2 regions of the Alteromonas sp. OM2203 genome follow, and region 2 is predicted to be linked to the other one. Evidence: predicted binding sites of a transcription regulator. Region 2 holds the regulator's gene; the other holds the start of a gene.
What was found. Region 2 encodes FliA, which starts transcription of late flagellar genes. Its sites were predicted from a motif close to CTAAAGNTNNNNNNNNNNNNGCCGATA; they were not measured.
Positions count from the first base shown of each region.

Region 1: pomA (flagellar motor protein PomA) is a predicted target of FliA. The motif match lies at 6,517-6,543, and genes of this name have one in related genera.

Region 1 is NZ_CP183209.1:2,955,725-2,964,999, reverse strand. It holds gene ribBA (bifunctional 3,4-dihydroxy-2-butanone-4-phosphate synthase/GTP cyclohydrolase II) at 1-323, shown strand, start outside; gene ribE (6,7-dimethyl-8-ribityllumazine synthase) at 498-971, shown strand; gene nusB (transcription antitermination factor NusB) at 984-1,406, shown strand; gene thiL (thiamine-phosphate kinase) at 1,454-2,419, shown strand; gene ACM0P2_RS13160 (phosphatidylglycerophosphatase A) at 2,459-2,959, shown strand; gene dxs (1-deoxy-D-xylulose-5-phosphate synthase) at 3,119-4,999, opposite strand; gene ACM0P2_RS13150 (farnesyl diphosphate synthase) at 5,032-5,922, opposite strand; gene xseB (exodeoxyribonuclease VII small subunit) at 5,952-6,194, opposite strand; gene pomA (flagellar motor protein PomA) at 6,594-7,355, shown strand; gene ACM0P2_RS13135 (flagellar motor protein MotB) at 7,355-8,284, shown strand; gene ACM0P2_RS13130 (SAM-dependent methyltransferase) at 8,361-9,275, opposite strand, start outside.
Region 2 is NZ_CP183209.1:1,200,940-1,210,214, reverse strand. It holds gene ACM0P2_RS05380 (ParA family protein) at 1-656, opposite strand, end outside; gene ACM0P2_RS05375 (protein-glutamate methylesterase/protein-glutamine glutaminase) at 685-1,815, opposite strand; gene ACM0P2_RS05370 (chemotaxis protein CheW) at 1,844-4,090, opposite strand; gene ACM0P2_RS05365 (protein phosphatase CheZ) at 4,103-4,858, opposite strand; gene cheY (chemotaxis response regulator CheY) at 4,893-5,276, opposite strand; gene ACM0P2_RS05355 (RNA polymerase sigma factor FliA) at 5,313-6,044, opposite strand; gene ACM0P2_RS05350 (MinD/ParA family protein) at 6,041-6,907, opposite strand; gene flhF (flagellar biosynthesis protein FlhF) at 6,913-8,343, opposite strand; gene flhA (flagellar biosynthesis protein FlhA) at 8,373-9,275, opposite strand, start outside.

The DNA of each region.
Region 1 (9,275 bases), 1.8 Mb from region 2:
GTGATCTTCTCGGCTCTACTCGCGGTATTCATCGCTCGATGACACTAGCCGATGGTATGCGAAAAATCTCAGAAGATGGCGGTGTGTTGGTGCTGTTAGGTAAGGAAGAGCACATAGAAAGCCAGGTACGTCGGTTTGCCGCAGAAGACAGAGGTGAACGTCCAACGGGAGCTGACTGGCAGGGCTCGTCACGCACTATCGGTGTAGGTAGTCAAATTCTTGCGTCTATGGGCGTGCACAAAATGCGCTTGCTTAGTAAGCCAATTAAATATCACGCACTTTCAGGTTACGGCCTTGAAGTAGTGGAGTACGTTCACGATTAGTGCTTAGCTGTAGGGCGGAGTAAAAGTGGAGAAGGTTTGCGACGAGCATTTCCTTCCCGCATTGAGTCAAGCTAACGTACCAGCTTATGAATAGTTGAAGTTACAGAAACAATCGATTTAGTTTGGGCGCAGTTGTGGTATACTTCGCGCCGTTTTTTCTCGAGGAATTAAACCATGCAGGTAATTGAAGGTAATATCAGAGCAACCGGTAAAAAGTTTGCTATTGTTGTAGCTCGCTTTAATAGCTTTGTTGTAGAAAGCTTACTGGAAGGTGCTTTAGACACGCTAGAGCGTCACGGTGAAGTAAATGAAGATGACATCACAGTGGTTCGCGTGCCTGGTGCCTACGAGTTACCTGTAGTAGCTAAGAAATTAGCTGAGAAAAAGTCATTTGACGCTATCATTGCACTAGGTGCAGTTATTCGTGGTGGTACGCCCCACTTTGATTTTGTCGCAGGGGAGAGCAATAAAGGCCTTGCACAAGTATCACTTGAATACGGTATTCCAGTTTCATTTGGCGTAATCACCACAGATTCAATTGAACAAGCTATCGAACGTTCAGGTACTAAAGCGGGTAACAAAGGTGCAGAAGCTGCATTGGGCGCGCTTGAAATGGTTAACGTTATCGATGCTGTTGAAAAGCTTTAAGGTAAAAATTAAGTGAAAGTTTCAGCTCGTCGTAAAGCCCGTGAATTAGCCCTGCAAGGGATATATTCATGGCAAATGAGTCACAACGATATTCAGCAAGTTGAACTGGCGCTAGCCACCAGTAACGACATGCAAAAGGTGGATATGGCATACTTTCAAGCGTTGTTACGAGGCGTTGCACATAACGCAAGTAAGCTTGATACTACCATTAAACCGTATCTTGGTCGTCTGCCTGAAGAGTTGGACCCAATAGAAAAAGCGATCTTGCGCATTGCGACGCTGGAACTGACTGAGCGCATTGATGTCCCTTATCGCGTAATTATTAATGAAGCGATTGAGCTTGCTAAAGCATTTGGTGCTGAAGAAAGCCACAAATTCATTAATGGTGCACTAGATAAAGCAGTGCGCACGTTGCGTAAAGACGAGCGCGACTAACCTTACCGTGGCGGCATGGATTGCCGCTAAAGGGTTTAAAAAATACTGTGAAAGAATTTGATCTTATCGGCCGCTATTTTTCAAACAGTGGCCATCGACGTAAAGACGTTGTTATTGGTATAGGCGATGACTGTGCTGTAACAACGGTTCCTGAAAATCAACAGCTAGCCGTTACCACTGATACTCTTGTTGCAGGTGTGCATTTCTTAGAAGATGCGCCAGCGAAATCTGTGGCATACAAAACAGTGGCCGTTAACTTAAGTGACCTTGCTGCGATGGGCGCTGAGCCTGCGTGGATTAGCCTGTCGCTATCGCTTCCAGAAGTTGACGAGCCGTGGCTTGACGACTTTGTTTCAGGCCTATATGAGCTTACTCAATACTATTCAGTACAGCTCATTGGTGGAGACACGGTGAAAGGGCCAATGGCCATGACGATTACCGCACAAGGTTTTATACCGCCAGGTTCTGAACTAACCCGAAGTGGAGCTAAGCCAGGGGACTGGGTATATGTTACCGGTACTTTAGGAGACGCTGGCGCGGGCTTAGATATCCTCCAAAATAAACTTAACGTAAGTGGTGAAGCCAAAGACGTGTTAGTGAACCGTCATTACTTTCCGACACCGCGCGTTGCAGTTGGTACCGCTATTCGCCGTATTGCTACCTCATGTATCGATATATCTGATGGTTTAATTTCAGATTTGAACCACATTCTTAAAGCGTCCAACTGCGGTGCCACTGTGCATGTTGAGCGTTTACCTCTTTCTCGTGCTCTAACAAGCGCTGTGTCGCCAGAGCAGGCAATAGAATACGCATTGTCTGCTGGTGATGACTATGAGCTTATTTTCACCGTTAGTGAAGAGCAGCGAGGTAGCCTTGAAACCTCTTTAGCGAGCACTAATGTAAAAGCGACATGCATTGGCCAGCTGACAGGCCACAGCGGTACACTTTCATTGTTGAAAGATAATGAGAAATACACGCCAGTTACGTCTTCTGGTTACGAGCATAGCTTTTAATTGAAAGCGTTAACAAAGATATAAGATAGAGGACGTTACATGCAGGCTGAGTTTCGCGCTAGAGTAAGTATGAAAAAACCAACCCATTTTCTCGCGTTAGGGTTCGGTAGTGGCTTAATTCCATTCATGCCGGGCACATTTGGCTCACTGGCCGCAGTGCCATTGCTTATAGCGTGTAGCCAAATTTCTATAGTTTCCTTTATTGCGCTCACTCTGATATTTTCAGTGGTAGGTATTTACCTTTGCGGCAAAACCGCAGATGACATGCAGGTTCACGATCACGGCTCCATTGTATGGGACGAAATTGCAGGTATGTTCGTGACCTTTCTTTTTGTACCCATCAGCGCCTCTTCATTGCTCGTTGGGTTTGTACTATTCAGGCTTTTTGATATTTTAAAGCCCTGGCCAATTGGTGTCATCGATAAGCGTTTGCACGGTGGTACAGGTATTATGCTTGACGATCTACTAGCGGGGGCTATGGCCTGTGGCTGTTTGCATTTGCTTATGGTGTTTTGGCCAGCGGCGCTGGCATTGTTTTAGTACAACGGTTGGCTTACCAACCTAACCTTTTAAATTGAAAAGCCCGCAATACATGCGGGCTTTTCTATGTTTAAACGACGATGCCTTAGTCAAGATGCATTAGTCACATTACAAGACAAAGTTAGCTCGCAACGGATTAAACGAATGTTTTGAGAGCCACTAACGTTTGGTGAGGCTGGTGGCCGCAGCAATAATACCTTCAGCATCTAAGCCGTGCTCTTTGTACATTTCCTGCTGAGTGCCTTGTAATATAAAGCTATCAGGCAGACCCAACATCTTCACTGCCTTAAGAACACCATTTTGCTGCAAGTGTTCAAGCACCGCACTGCCAGCACCACCCATAATACAACCGTCTTCTAGCGTGATAAGCGCGATGTGTTCACTGGCTGCTTTTAATACCGCGTCGCCGTCTAACGGCTTAATGAAACGCATGTCAATAACGGTAGCGTCAATCGCCTCTGCAGCTTCAAGCGCGTAGGGCAGTAGGCAGCCAAAGTTTAAAATGGCGATACTTTCAGACTTGCCTTTTGATGATTCTCGACACGTACGAGATTTACCAATCTCAAGCTCTTTCATGGCTTCGTCAGGCGTGACTCCCATGCCAGCACCACGAGGGTAACGAACAGCGGCCGGCTTTTGTAGCTTATGGCCAGTGTAAAGCATTTGGCGGCATTCATTTTCATCAGAAGGTGCCATAACTACCATATTTGGAATACAGCGAAGGAAAGCGATATCAAACGCCCCTTGGTGAGTTGGGCCATCTGCGCCCACTATGCCGGCTCTGTCTATCGCAAATAACACCGGTAAGTCTTGTATAGCTACATCATGAATGAGCTGATCATAGGCACGCTGCAAAAATGAAGAATAGATCGCGACAACCGCATTCATACCGTCTTTAGCGAGCCCTGCGCCGAAGGTTACGGCATGCTGCTCAGCAATGGCTACATCGAAGTATTGCTCAGGGAAGCGCTGAGAAAATTCTACCATCCCTGACCCTTCTCGCATGGCAGGGGTGACTGCCATGAGTTTTGGATCTTGTTCTGCCATATCACACAACCACTGACCGAAAATGGCCGAGTAAGTGGGGGCAGAGGGTTTAGATTTAGGCAGTGCATTGTCCGCTGGGTTGAACTTCGGTACTGCATGAAATTTGATAGGATCTTCTTCGGCTACCGCGTAACCCTTCCCTTTTTTGGTCACAACATGTAATAACTGAGGACCCTCAAACTTACGCATGTTGCGAAGGGTATCAACCACTGCATTTACGTCATGGCCATCAATCGGGCCAATATAATTAAATCCAAGCTCTTCAAAGATAGTGCCGGGTACAACCATCCCTTTTAGGTGCTCTTCTGCTCGGCTTGCAAATTCTTTGATAGGAGGAACGTTACTTAGCAGTTTTTTGCCGCCGTCACGTATAGAGTTAAAAAAATTACCCGTTAGCAAGCGTGCCAGGTGACTGTTAAGGGCGCCTACGTTTTCAGATATCGACATTTCGTTGTCGTTAAGTACGACAACCATGTCTTTTTTGATATCGCCTGCGTGATTAAGTGCTTCAAACGCCATACCAGCGGTCATCGCACCGTCACCAATGACAGCTACTACTTTGCGATCCTTTCCTTCTTTTTCTGCCGCCACAGCCATTCCTAGCGCTGCGCTTATCGACGTCGAAGAATGACCGACAGCGAAAGTATCGTACTCACTTTCAGGTGGCCACGGGAATGGATGAAGGCCGTTCTTTTGGCGAATGGTGCTCATGCGCTCTGCACGACCCGTAAGGATTTTGTGAGGATAGGCTTGATGGCCGACATCCCACAACAGTCGGTCGAATGGTGTGTTGTAAACGTAGTGAAGTGCTACCGTAAGCTCTACTGTTCCCAGTCCAGAGGCAAAGTGACCGCTGGTTTGACTCACACTGTTGAGTAAGTATTCACGTAACTCATCGGCAAGTTCGCGTAATTTTTCTTGAGGCAGTTGCCTCAACTTGTCAGGTGTTTGCGCAAGCGCAAGCGTTGGGTAATGTTGGAGATCTAAACTCATGTACTTATTATCTTTTTCAACATGGCGCGTGGCTAATGGTCGCGTTTCACCAAAAGCTCGCTAAACGCAATTAAACTGTCAGTATTGTAGGGTAAACGCGCCAATGCTTGAAGTGCATTATCGTGAAGCTTTGCTAATTCTCTCTTGGCTCCTTCCATGCCAAGCTTAGCTGGAAAGGTATTTTTCCCAAGTGCTTCGTCAGAACCTGCGGGTTTCCCTAATTTTTCGCTACTGCCCACAACATCTAAAATGTCGTCTTGTACTTGAAAGGCTAAGCCAATATCCGCTGCATATGCCATTAAGTCAATTTTAGTCTGAGGTAAAAGACCCTCACTAACGATGGCTACCATTTCTACGCAGGCTTGCAATAGGGCACCTGTTTTCAACTTATGAAGCGCTTTTAGCTCGTCTATTGAGATAGTTTTACCCGTGCTCGCTAGGTCGATGGCTTGACCGCCACACATGCCCACATAGCCGGCACTTTTAGCTAACACAGATAATAGCTGAGGGCGTTTGGCTTCAGCGTAGGTGCTCAAAGGTGCATCGGCTAATACGGTAAATGCAAGTGCTTGTAATGCATCACCTGCCAATATCGCTGTTGCTTCATCGAAGGCGATGTGACAGGTAGGCATACCGCGACGCAAGTCATCATCATCCATTGCCGGTAGATCGTCATGTACCAGCGAATAAGCGTGCACGCACTCAATAGCCATACTAATGGCCATTTGGTCTTTTTTGGGGACGTCTAGCGTATTACCCACTACCTGAACGAGCAATGGACGCATGCGTTTACCGCCTGCAAGTAGCGCGTGACGCATAGCGTCTTTTAGGCGCGGTGCGTAATCCGGTAGTTCATCAATCAGAGTAAGAAGAGATGCATCAGTTTGCTGTTTAACTTGCTGATGCAAAGCAGAAAAATTCATAGATTGCCTGTAATGTAAAAATGAACCTCTTAAGGCTGTTCACTTTCAGGTAGAGATTGAAGTGTTTCTTCGCCTTGTTCGTTAAGCAATATTTTTACTTTTTGCTCAGCGTTTTCAAGGGACTGCTGGCCTTGGCGAGAGAGTGCAATACCGCGTTCAAATTTTTCTAGCGCTTTATTTAATGGTAAATCACCGTTTTCCATTTCGTTAACGATAGCTTCTAATTCCGATAACGTTTCTTCGAAAGACGCTGATGGTTTTTCCGTCGTCATAAAAACACTCAATATAAAGGCTAAAATACGTATACCGCGCACATTAACCGAGGGTTGCACGAGGGTCAAATGGTTTGTCTGTATATCGCTAATAACATCATCGTATCGCTTTTTTTTCATTCAAGTCAAAAATCAGCATAGTGTTAAATTGTGCTATATTCGATGCTATCTTAGTAACCATAATTCCAGCCTCAAATAATAGCGCGTCGCGCTTTAATGCGAATAAAATGGTTTCCGAGTAAATAAAAAGGTAGGAAAGCGAGATAAAGCGTTATGCTCTAATTATAAAAATTAATAAATGTGATATTTTTCAACAATGTTGTTTTAGTATTTCTGTCTATTGCCGATAGAATGTCTGTAGATTAACAGCACTGACTGCGTTTAAATGGGGAAGAGTGAGTGGATTTAGCAACCGTCATAGGTATGTTGGGCGCCATTGGTTTCATAGTTATGGCTATGATCCTGGGCGGCAGCTTGAGCATGTTCATCGACGTGCAATCAATACTTATCGTATTTGGGGGCACCTTATTTGTCATTTTATCACAATTTACGTTAGGCCAGTTTTTTGGTGCGGGTAAGATTGCTGGTAAGGCATTCATGTTTAAAATTGAATCGCCCGAAGAACTTATTGAGAAGATTGTCGAAATGGCAGATGCTGCGCGTAAAGGCGGGTTTCTGGCGTTAGAAGAAGCAGAGATCTCAAACGAGTTCATGCAAAAAGGCGTTGATATGCTCGTAGACGGCCATGATATTGAGGTAGTCAGAGAAACCCTTTCCAAAGATATTTCCATGACATCAGAGCGCCACGATTTCGGAGCCTCGTTCTTTAAAGGTATGGGTGACATCGCTCCCGCGATGGGGATGATCGGTACGTTAATCGGGCTGGTAGCCATGCTTTCTAACATGGATGATCCGAAAGCCATCGGCCCTGCAATGGCGGTTGCACTACTTACTACTCTCTACGGTGCATTCTTCGCTAACGTTATCTGTCTGCCGATTGCTTTTAAACTATCCGTTCGTGCCGGTGAGGAAAAACTCAATCAAAGCTTGGTGCTAGATGGCATTGTTGGTATTGCCGATGGCCAAAATCCCCGTGTAATTGAGGGGGTGTTGAAAAACTATCTTGCAGCGAGTAAACGCGGAAGCGCAGAGGAAGAGTAATGGCTGAAGAAGAATGCCCAAAATGCCCCCCAGAGGGGCTGCCAGCTTGGATGGGGACCTTCGCCGACTTAATGTCGCTGCTGATGTGCTTTTTTGTACTTTTACTTTCGTTTTCTGAAATGGATGTACTTAAGTTCAAACAAATCGCGGGCTCAATGAAGTTCGCTTTTGGTGTTCAAAATAAAATTGAAGTTAAAGATATTCCCAAAGGTACTAGCGTTATCGCAATGGAGTTTCGCCCGGGTAAGCCTGATCCGACCCCTATCGAATCGATTCAGCAGCAGACCAACGAGATGACGCAGCAAATGCTGGAATTTCAGGCTGGTAATGAAGACTCAGCCGGTGGGCGGCAAAAGCAGCGCGGTGAGCAGCGAGGTGGTCAATCACAACAGACTGCGACAGAATCGTCTTCTTCCGCAGAGCAAAGCACTGACCAGTCACAAATGGCTGAGTTAATGAAGAAAGTGGCGCAGCAGCTCGAAAAGCAAATTCTAGATGGTTCGGTAGAGATGGAGTCGTTAGGGCAGCAGCTAACTATTCGTATACGTGAAAACGGCTCGTTTTCAGCAGGGTCTGCTTTCTTACAGCCTCAGTTTCAGCCTGTATTGAGAAAAATAGGTTCACTTTTAGCTGATGTTCCGGGAGAAATTGAAATTTCAGGTCACAGCGATGGTCAGCATATCGCTAACGAACTTTATCGTTCGAACTGGGACTTGTCTTCACAGCGTGCGGTAGCTGTAGCGGAAGCGATGCGTACAGCACCAGGCTTTGATGAAAGTCGCATGTCTGTGGTAGGTAAAGCAGATACGGTTCCTATTGTCGAGAATGCAACGACATCTAGTGATAGGGCGAAGAACCGCCGTGTGGAGATTAATATTAATCAGGGTAAGCCGATGATATCCAAACCTATTTCTGTGGTAGACGATTAACTGACAAGCATACAAAAACGGCGCTATTAGAGCGCCGTTTTTTATTCAACCCATTGGTACCACTTAACGATTAACACTATACTCGCGCGAGCTCTTGTCGATAGTGGGGTTTAGAAATAACCAGCTGTACGGTACTGATGGTTCTTTCTAAAAAGCCACCTTCACAATATTTTAAATAGTAAGTCCACATACGCATGAATCGCTCGTCATATCCGTCGTTTAGCAATTCATCTTTGGCCGACATGAACGCTTCATACCAATGATTAAGTGTCTTTGCGTAATCAACACCAATGTCGTGGAGGTCGCGAATCATCATATTAGTATATTTCTTCAGATGAGCATTTAACTGGTGTTGAGAGGGTAAAAAGCCACCGGGGAAAATATACTTCTGAATAAAATCTACACTGTTTGAGTAGCTGTCGTAACGCCTGTCGTCGATAGTGATAGACTGAAGCAACATAAGACCATCGTCTTTAAGAAGCGAAGAGCACTTTTCAAAAAAGTTCCCCAAATATTGTTTACCAACGGCTTCAATCATTTCGATAGATACCAGCTTGTCATATTGACCTTCAAGTAAGCGGTAATCTTTCTTCAGCAAAGTAATCTTGTCTTCAAGTCCTTCTTTTTTTATCCACTCCTTTGCCCAGGCGTGTTGCTCTTCCGAGATAGTCGTCGTTGTTACTCTACATCCGTAATGTTTAGCCGCGTAAACTGCCAGGCCACCCCAACCAGTACCAATTTCAATCAAGTGATCACTTTCTTGCAGCTGCAATTTATCGCAAATAGCTTTTAGCTTGTAATTTTGCGCTTCATTAAGCGACGCATTCGGATCTGGGTAGATAGCGGATGAATACATCATAGTAGGATCGAGGAAGCGAGTATAAAGCTTGTTGCCCAAATCGTAATGCGCTTCGATATTGCGCTTGGCTTGATCTTTTGTGTTTCTGCGAGCGAAATGTTGTATTTTATTGATGGGCATGGTGACCCACTT
Region 2 (9,275 bases):
TCTACGGGGATTACCCCTTCCCACACGCGCTCACCATAATCGCTTAATAACTTTTTACGTGATGCTAGCGCAGCGTTCGTTCGCTTATCAAACATAGTTGGAATTATCACTGTATCGAAGGTTTTATTTAACGAACGCCCCATAATTTCCATGGTCCGAATCATTCTGTCTAACCCCTTTAGTGCCAAATATTCTGTTTGCGTGGGTACAATTACTTTGTCGCATGCTGCTAGTGCATTGACCATAAGTACCCCTAAAACTGGTGGGCAATCAATAATCGCCACATCAAATTCATCAGCAATTTTAGCCAGGGCCTTTTTAAGGACTAACCCCATTCCTTGCTCACTCCCCATCGTCCTATCAAGGGTGGCTAACGCCATTGTGGCAGGCAGCACATACAGATTGTCTAACTTCGTTGGACTTAAGCAATCCATAACGTTATCGGCAGAAAGTGAACTAGACTGAATAAAAATATCGTAGACTGAATGACTCGTTGCTTCAGCGTCAATACCGAAATAATAACTCAGAGATGCATGAGGGTCGGTATCTATCATAAGTACACGCTTTCCCTGCTCTGCAAGCAAACCACCAAGGCTCACCGTAGTGGTTGTTTTCCCCACTCCGCCTTTTTGATTTGCTACAGTCCACACTTTCATGATGTTTATTCCGTTAGAGTCCAACGCGCTAGCGCATCTCGGTTTGAACGCAACTACCTATATCGTCAATATTAATGTTCTTGCTCGATATATTAGCAACCGCTACAGCTTGCGGCATGCCATATACAACACAAGAATCTTGATCTTGGGCCCAAATGGTTGCGCCTTTGTCTTTCAACAATCGACAGCCTTCCCGACCGTCTGCACCCATTCCCGTCAAGATAATACCTAAAACATCACCACCAAAAGCTTTAGCCAATGAACCAAACGTAAGGTCTACGCTAGGTTTATAATTGACCTTTTCCGACGCGCTTGCATCGGTTATTACTATGCTTTTGCTCAGGCCAATATTTTCTATCAACATTTGCTTGCCACCCGGAGCCAGATAGGCGTGACCCGGTTTTAATACGTCGCCATGCTCAGCCTCTTTCACGCTTATGTTGCAGTTTGAATTTAACCGTTGCGCAAACGCGGTGGTAAACGTACCAGGCATATGCTGGACAAGCAAAATAGGGTACGGAAAGTCTGCAGGTAAAGGCGCAAGCACTTTTTGAAGAGCAACAGGCCCGCCAGTAGATGCACCAATCGCTAAACATTTATAGCGTTTCCCCGTTGCCCTGACCGACGATACGGTGGGTTGCTTTGTAGCGTCCTTATGCCCGGACAATAATCCAGAGGTTTTAAAGAAAGCCTGTTTGGGCGCATTATCTGGGAACTGTCTTGTTTCCGTTGCTCTAAATAACGGACGCCTAAGACCAACGCCCCTGCGCGCTATCAACCTAACTTTGGTGCACAATAAATGAGATGCTTCTTTTCTATCTTGCGCAATATCTTCAAATTTCTTTGGCAAGAAATCGAGCGCCCCTGCTTCAAGGGCATCAAGCGTGGCTTGGGCGCCGTGATAGGTTAATGATGAAAACATAAGGATCGGCGTAGGCTTTTTATCCATGATAGCCTTCACCGCAGAAATGCCGTCCATTACCGGCATCTCCACATCCATAGTTATTACATCTGGTTTAAGCGCTTCTGCTTTTTCTAGTGCATCACGACCATTTCGCGCTTCCCCGACTACTTCAAGTTCTTTATCGCTGTCGAGTATTTCTCTTACCCGACGACGATAAAATGTCGAGTCGTCCACCACAAGGACTTTAAAGACCATGGATTACTATTCCTATTAATTCATCGCCTTACTTAATGGGTTTACGCGCATACCGTTTTAGAAGGCTCGGAACATCTAAAATAAGTGCAATTCCACCGTCTGAAGTTATGGTTGCTCCAGCCATGCCAGGTGTCCCCTGTAGCAAGGCATCAAGCGGCTTTATAACCACCTCTTCTTGACCTATTAGCGCGTCTACTACGAATCCAACTTGCTGTGTACCTATTTGTACAACAACCACGTGACCTTTATCTCTTTCAATATTTTTAGGGCCACGAATCAGCCATTCGCCGAGGAAGAACAACGGAATTGCTTTTGAACGAACTATCATTGTTAGCTGGCCATCGACCGTGTTGGTCTTCTTGATGTCCATGTTTATTATTTCGTTCACCGCGCCTAATGGTAACGCAAAGGTCTGTTTTCCTACAACAATCATTAGAGTAGGAAGGATAGCTAACGTTAAAGGGACTTTGATATCAAGTCGGGTACCTTTACCTAGCTGTGAATCGATATTGACCGTACCGTTGAGCTGGTTAATTTTAGTTTTAACCACGTCCATGCCCACACCTCGACCAGAAATATCGCTAATTTCTGTCTTGGTAGAAAAGCCCGGAGCAAAAATCAAGTTGAACGCTTCAACATCAGACATACGCGCTGCCGCATCAGCATCTAACACGCCACGACTAATGGCTATCTCCTTGAGCTTCTCGGGGTCCATGCCCTTGCCGTCGTCTTCAATGGTAAGAAGGATATGATCACCTTCTTGAGACGCTGACAGTTGGACGGTTCCCATTCTTGGCTTGCCCGCTGCCGCGCGATCATCAGGCATTTCAATGCCATGATCTACCGAGTTTCTAACCAAATGCACTAATGGATCGGCCAGTGCTTCAACCAGGTTTTTGTCTAAATCTGTTTCTTCACCAACAAGCTCAAGCGTAATTTCTTTCTTTAAGCTTCTTGCGAGATCTCGAACAACGCGAGGGAAGCGACCAAATACCTTTTTAATTGGCTGCATCCGCGTTTTCATTACCGCACCCTGTAGGTCGCCAGTAACTACATCAAGATTAGCAATCGCTTTAGACATGCTTTCATCGTTGCTATTAATACCAAGGCTAAGCAAACGATTTCGCACCAGAACAAGCTCACCCACCATGTTCATTATCTGATCAAGGCGTTTAGTATCAACCCGCACGGTTGTTTCGGCTTGAGGTGCAGAGGCAGCCGCTTTCTTATCATCCTTTTTAGGTGGAGCACTTGCTGCTTTTGCTGGCGCGCTGGGGGTAGATGGCGCTGGAGCACTTGGTGCAGGAGTTGGTTTTGGCGCTGCCTCTTTGGCTTTTTGAACAGCTTCAGTCGCTGCCTTGTCGACAGGTGGCTCTACCTGCTTAGGCGCTTCACCTAACTTGGTTGGTCCTTGACCTGAACCATGTAATTGGTCAAGAAGGGCTTCAAATTCGTCATCGGTAATTTCTTCGTCACCGCCTGTGCTTGAAGATGCTGGCGCTGCAGGCGCTTTAGTCTCTACAGCTGGCGCTTCGTTGGCGCTGAATTGACCTTTGCCATGTAAATCGTCTAACAGCGCTTCAAATTCTTCGTCGGTAATATCGTCGCTATCACTTATCGCAGAGGTTGTTGAAGCGGCCGGCTTTGACTCAGATGCAGAAGGCGCTTCAGTTGTAGCTGATGATGAGCGACCCGGTGCCGAAGAACCGTGAAGTTCATCGAGCAGCGCTTCGAACTCATCTTCAGTGATTTCGTCAATACCGCCACCGTTATCGCTTTTACTCTCTGCCTCTGCTGTAGGTTCTTCTATTACTAGCTCTGGCTCATCCGCAGCGGTTTCTTGTACAGGGGCGCTTAAAGAGTCGAATATGTTTTCGTCTGGCGTTTCAGGACGACTCAATTTATGCAGTGTATCAACTAACTGCGCGTCTGCAGGTTGCAGTGGCTCCTGAGCCTTCACTCGTTCAAACATTTCTACAACCACATCGGTGGCCTGCAGAATAATATCCATGAGTTCAGGGGTTAAAGTTCTTTGCCCGTTTCGCATCACATCGAATACGTTCTCTGCACCGTGGCAAATTTCGACGAGTTCTGTGAGAGAAAGGAAACCAGCGCCTCCTTTTACTGTATGGTACCCTCGGAATATTGCGTTCAGTAAATCCGCGTCTTCCGGGTTGTTTTCAAGATCAACGAGCTGTTCTTGTAATTGTTCAAGAATCTCTCCAGCTTCAACCAGAAAGTCCTGTAATATATCCTCGTCAACATCAAACGACATGCGCCCGCTCCCCTAAAAACCTAAGCTAGACAAAAGATCATCTACGTCATCTTGGCCTGAAACGACATCATCTCGTTTTTCGGCGTCAATAATTGGGCCTTCTGCCTCTACACCATCTATCTTATCGGCCTTAACACGAGATGGTTTAGTATGTTCTTCTCCATCGCGCTCGCCAAACATGGTAAGCATGTTGACTAAGCTGTCCTCCACCTCTTTTACAAGGTCAATAACGCGACGAATAACTTGCCCCGTCAAGTCCTGATAACCTTGGGCCATCAGCACTTCAGTAAGCAGTTGTGTTAGTTTAGCTGACTGAAGCGAACCTTCTTCTAATAATTCGTCTAAGTCTGCACACAACGCTTTGAATTCACCAAGCTCAATTTGGCGATTCATTAACTTTTTCCATTCTGGCATTACCTTATCGATGCGCATTGAAAGCATTTCTGCTATTGGCATGCTCGCTTCAACGGCATCCATAGTAGTATTAGCAGCTTTCTCAGTTTCTTCAATAACGTAAGTCAGGCGGGACTGAGCATCCGGAATATCGTCGGTTGCTAAGTTTTTAATGCGATCATCAATCTGAAAGTTATTTAACGCGTCATGAAGTTGACGCGTTAATTTTCCTACTTCAGCAAACAACTCAACGTTTTCTTTCATTGATGCTGCTTCAAGTAGGGCATTGGCTGAAGCGTTATCACCTTCTTCAAGATAAGTAACGAGTTGCTTGGCTTCTTCCAACGAAATTGGAACGTTTATATTCGTTGCCATCCAGTAAACCTCATTTATCTGGTGAGCGTCTGGATCAACCTAAACGTTCGAAAATTTTGTCTAATTTTTCTTTTAGCGTTGCTGCTGTAAAGGGTTTTACTACGTACCCGTTCACACCGGCTTGCGCTGCAGCAACGATTTGTTCTTTTTTAGCTTCAGCAGTAACCATAAGAACAGGTAAATGTTTAAGCTTGTCATCTGCTCGAATTGCGCGAAGCAAATCGATACCTTGCATGCCGGGCATGTTCCAGTCAGTAACAACGAAGTCAAAATCACCTTGCTGCAACATTGGCAGTGCAGTGCTTCCGTCATCCGCTTCTTGGATGTTGGCAAAACCTAAGTCTTTAAGAAGGTTTTTGATGATACGTCTCATGGTAGAAAAATCATCAACCACAAGAATTTTCATACTTTTGTCCAAAATAGCCTCCAATGAGGGGTTAATTGTTATTAATTTCTATTCTTCGTCAGCCTGCCACGACTTCATTCGTGATTTGAGTTTTAACATGGCCTGACTGTGAATTTGACTGACTCTTGACTCACTTACATCAAGAACCTCACCAATTTCTCGTAAATTCAATTCTTCATCATAGTACAAAGAAAGCACAATCGCTTCCCGTTCAGGTAGCGTTGTAATCGCTTGGGCAAGTGCTTTTTGAAAAGCGCCCTGCATCAAGTCTTCCAGCGGCGCATCACTGCCTCTACTCTGCTCAGTCGTGATTACGTCCTCCGACACACCCAAATCTTCTATTCCGACAAGTTTGCCGGCATTTACTTCATTGAGCATTTGGTGATAATCCTGCAAGCTTACGTTAAGCTTTTCAGCAATATCAGAATCTCTTGCATCCCTTCCGGTCTCACCTTCTACTTGGGATATAGCTTCCGAAATAGCACGTCCGTTACGATGGACTGAACGAGGGGTCCAGTCTCCTTTGCGTATTTCGTCTAGCATTGCACCGCGAATACGGATGCCTGCAAAGGTTTCAAAGCTAGCTCCCTTAGAGCCATCAAAATTTCGTGCAGCTTCCAAAAGCCCAATCATGCCTGATTGGATAAGGTCATCAACAAGAACACTTGCAGGCAACCTAGCCATCAAGTGATGCGCTATACGCTTAACCAATGGCGCATGTCTTTCGACTAACTGCGACTTATCGGTTTGTTGTTGATAAGCGGCTGCCTTGCTGTTCAACGCTGATTTCCTACTGCTTTTTCTGCAACAAGTTGTTCAATAAAAAATTCAAGATGTCCGCCTGGCTGAGCCGGGATGGGCCATGACAATGCTCTACTAGCAAGTTGTGTTATGGCCACTGCGGCTGGAGAGCCTGGATAGGCATCTACAATAGCCGTTTGTTTTCTTACGGCTTTACGAATATTTTCATCAAATGGAACCGTTGCCACTAATTCTAGTGCAACATCCAAAAAACGCCCTGTCACTTTACTTAATTTACTAAATAATTCTTGGCCTTCACGCACGTCGCGCACCATATTAGCCACTACCTTAAAACGAAAAACGCCATGTTCGCGATTTAAGATTTTTATTAGGGCGTAGGCATCGGTTAGTGAGGTAGGCTCGTCGCAAACCACGACCATGATATCTTGAGAAGCCTTCGAGAAGCTCAATACCATGTCTGAAATTCCAGCAGCAGTGTCGACAATCAGCACGTCTATCGGCGTTCTTAGCTCGCTAAAAGCGCGGATCAAACCTGCGTGTTGAGTTGGGGACAACTCTGCCATCGACTGCGTGCCAGAGGTGGCCGGCGCAATCTTGATCCCGTGCGGACCGGTGACGAGAACATCGTCAAGGGTACATTCACCTGAAAGCACATGAGATAAGTTTTTCTCTACGCGAAGTCCTAGCATAACATCAACGTTTGCCAGACCGAGGTCCGCGTCAAGTACCATGACTCGCTTACCCTGCTTCGCCATAGCGATAGCGGTATTGAGAGTAATATTTGTTTTACCAACGCCACCTTTGCCTCCGGTGACGGCGATAACCTTGATTAACCGTGATTGCTTCATTTTTCTTAAGCTACTCGCTTGATCGTCAATCATACTACTTATGCTGTTTTAATTGCGTTGTTACCACTAGTATGATTCAAACCGTACTTTTTATAAAGCTTTGCAGCAGCGGAAACTAAAGATTTCGCCTCTGCAATCTTAATGTCTTCTGGCACTTTCTGACCATCGGTGACATAGCTAACCGGTAGTTGGTACTCAACGGCAGCGCTCAATACCTCTCCCAAAGAGTAGCATTCATCTAACTTCGTGAAAATACAGCCACTTAATTCAATATCATCATACGCTTGGATGATTCTTTGAAGCGCTGGATATTGGGTATTGGCTTGCGCCACCAAATATTTTTTCACTTTAGGCATTTGACCGTTGTCAAATTGCTTAATTTGTTTAATTAATCGACTATCGCGCTGACTAAACCCTGCCGTATCGATTAATACTAGTCGCTTATGACGAAGTTGGAATAATAAATCGGCTAACTCTTCACTAGTCTGCGCTTTTCTTACCGTACAGCCAATAATTTTTCCGTATGTCGCTAGCTGCTCATAGGCAGCTATTCTATACGTATCTATGGTGATCATAGCGACTGACTCTGCACCATACTTTTGCGCATAACGGGCTGCCAATTTGGCAACTGTTGTTGTTTTACCTGTTCCGGTAGGACCAACCAACGCAACCGCACCTTGTGAACTAAGTATATCGTTCCCCGTCACATTTATGCGATTAGCCAATAGGTTAAGAAGATAAATCCACGCGTCACGTTCGTTATAGTGAGCTGGCGTGTAATTTATTAGCTGATTAGCGAGAGCATTGCTCAACCCCATATCAACTAAACGCGTGGTCAAGTACTGGTGAACTGGTTTTTGACGCTTATTTTTTGCTTCCATAAGGTCAGCAACTTGATATTGCAGAACGTCCCGTAGAGACGCAAGCTCTTCTTTTATTTGTGCAAGTTCTGCCGATTGTGTCATTGGCGCTTCGCCAATGCTTGAGGCTTGGTGGTCAGGAAAGGGTAAGTCATTAGCACGATGACCAGCACTCTGCTGACTTTCCACATCATCAATAAATGCATCAGAAAAATCCAAATGTGACGCTATCTCGTTGGCGTGCTTTGCATTAGCTGACATAGGTTGAGGGCGTTGCTGGATGTGGTTTTCAGCAACGTTAGATAATGTTCCTGGATTGGCTGTCGCAGCCGCAGCACCATGCTGTTTTTCTAATAAGGCTTTTAGGCTATCTGGACCGTCGTCGCCAATTATTTCACTCAAGCTTGGCGTAGCCTTTTGACCAGGCGCTTTTGAGGCAGCTTTAGGAACAGCGAGTTTTGCATCGGGCTCTTTATCATAAGCTGCAACAAGCTCTATACCATCAGCCACTTTGCGGTTTGACATGATAACGGCATCACTGCCTAACTCTGCTTTAACCTGGCTTAACGCCTCACGCATATCTTTGCCGAAGAAACGTCTAATTTTCATTGCAACCTCTCCAATCACCCAGCGTCAGATTATTGACCAACCGAACTGACTATTTTTATTTGTTTGTCATCAGGAACTTCTTGATAAGACAGTACATGAAGCCCAACAACCGAATATTTTAAGAAGCGAGAGAGTACCGGTCTCAGCATGCCAGATGTTAGAAGCACAGCAGGCTCACCTTCTAACTCTTGTTGCTGACTGGCTTGTTGCAGTGATTTTTGCAACTTATCTGCCAAGCCTGGTTCAATACCAGCACCGTCTTCGCCACCTGCTTGAAGTGACTGGTGCAACATCTGTTCCAACTCTGGCGCCAAGGTTATGACAGGTATTTCTTTCGCCCCTTGGGTTATCTCTTGAACAATAAGTCGTTTAAGTGCGATACGTACCGCAGATACAAGTACATCAGGGTCTTGACTGCGAGTACCATACTCACTTAGGGTTTGAACGATGGTTCGCATATCGCGAATAGGCACACCTTCAAATAGCAATGTTTGCAGCACTTTCACCACTGTACTAAGCGGAAGAATATCAGGTACCAAACCTTCAACAAGTTTAGGGTGCTGTTTGGCTAGCATATCAAGAAGCTGCTGGGCTTCCTCGTGCCCAAGTAACTGATAGGCGTTGTTGGTCAACAGCTGACTCAAGTGGGTTGCTACCACGGTCGCCGCATCCACAACCGTATAACCCAATGTCTGCGCATGCTCTCGTTTGTTTGGTTTAATCCATACTGCATCCAGGCCAAATGCTGGGTCCTTGGTTGCTCGTCCTTCTAGTTTACCGAAAACCTGTCCAGGATTAATGGCAAGCTCTTCGTCATGACTAATCACTGAATCACCAATAGTAACGCCTAGCATGGCAATGGTGTATGTATTGGGCTCTAGGTCTAAATTATCGCGAATATGAACGGGTGGAATAAGAAACCCAAGCTCTTG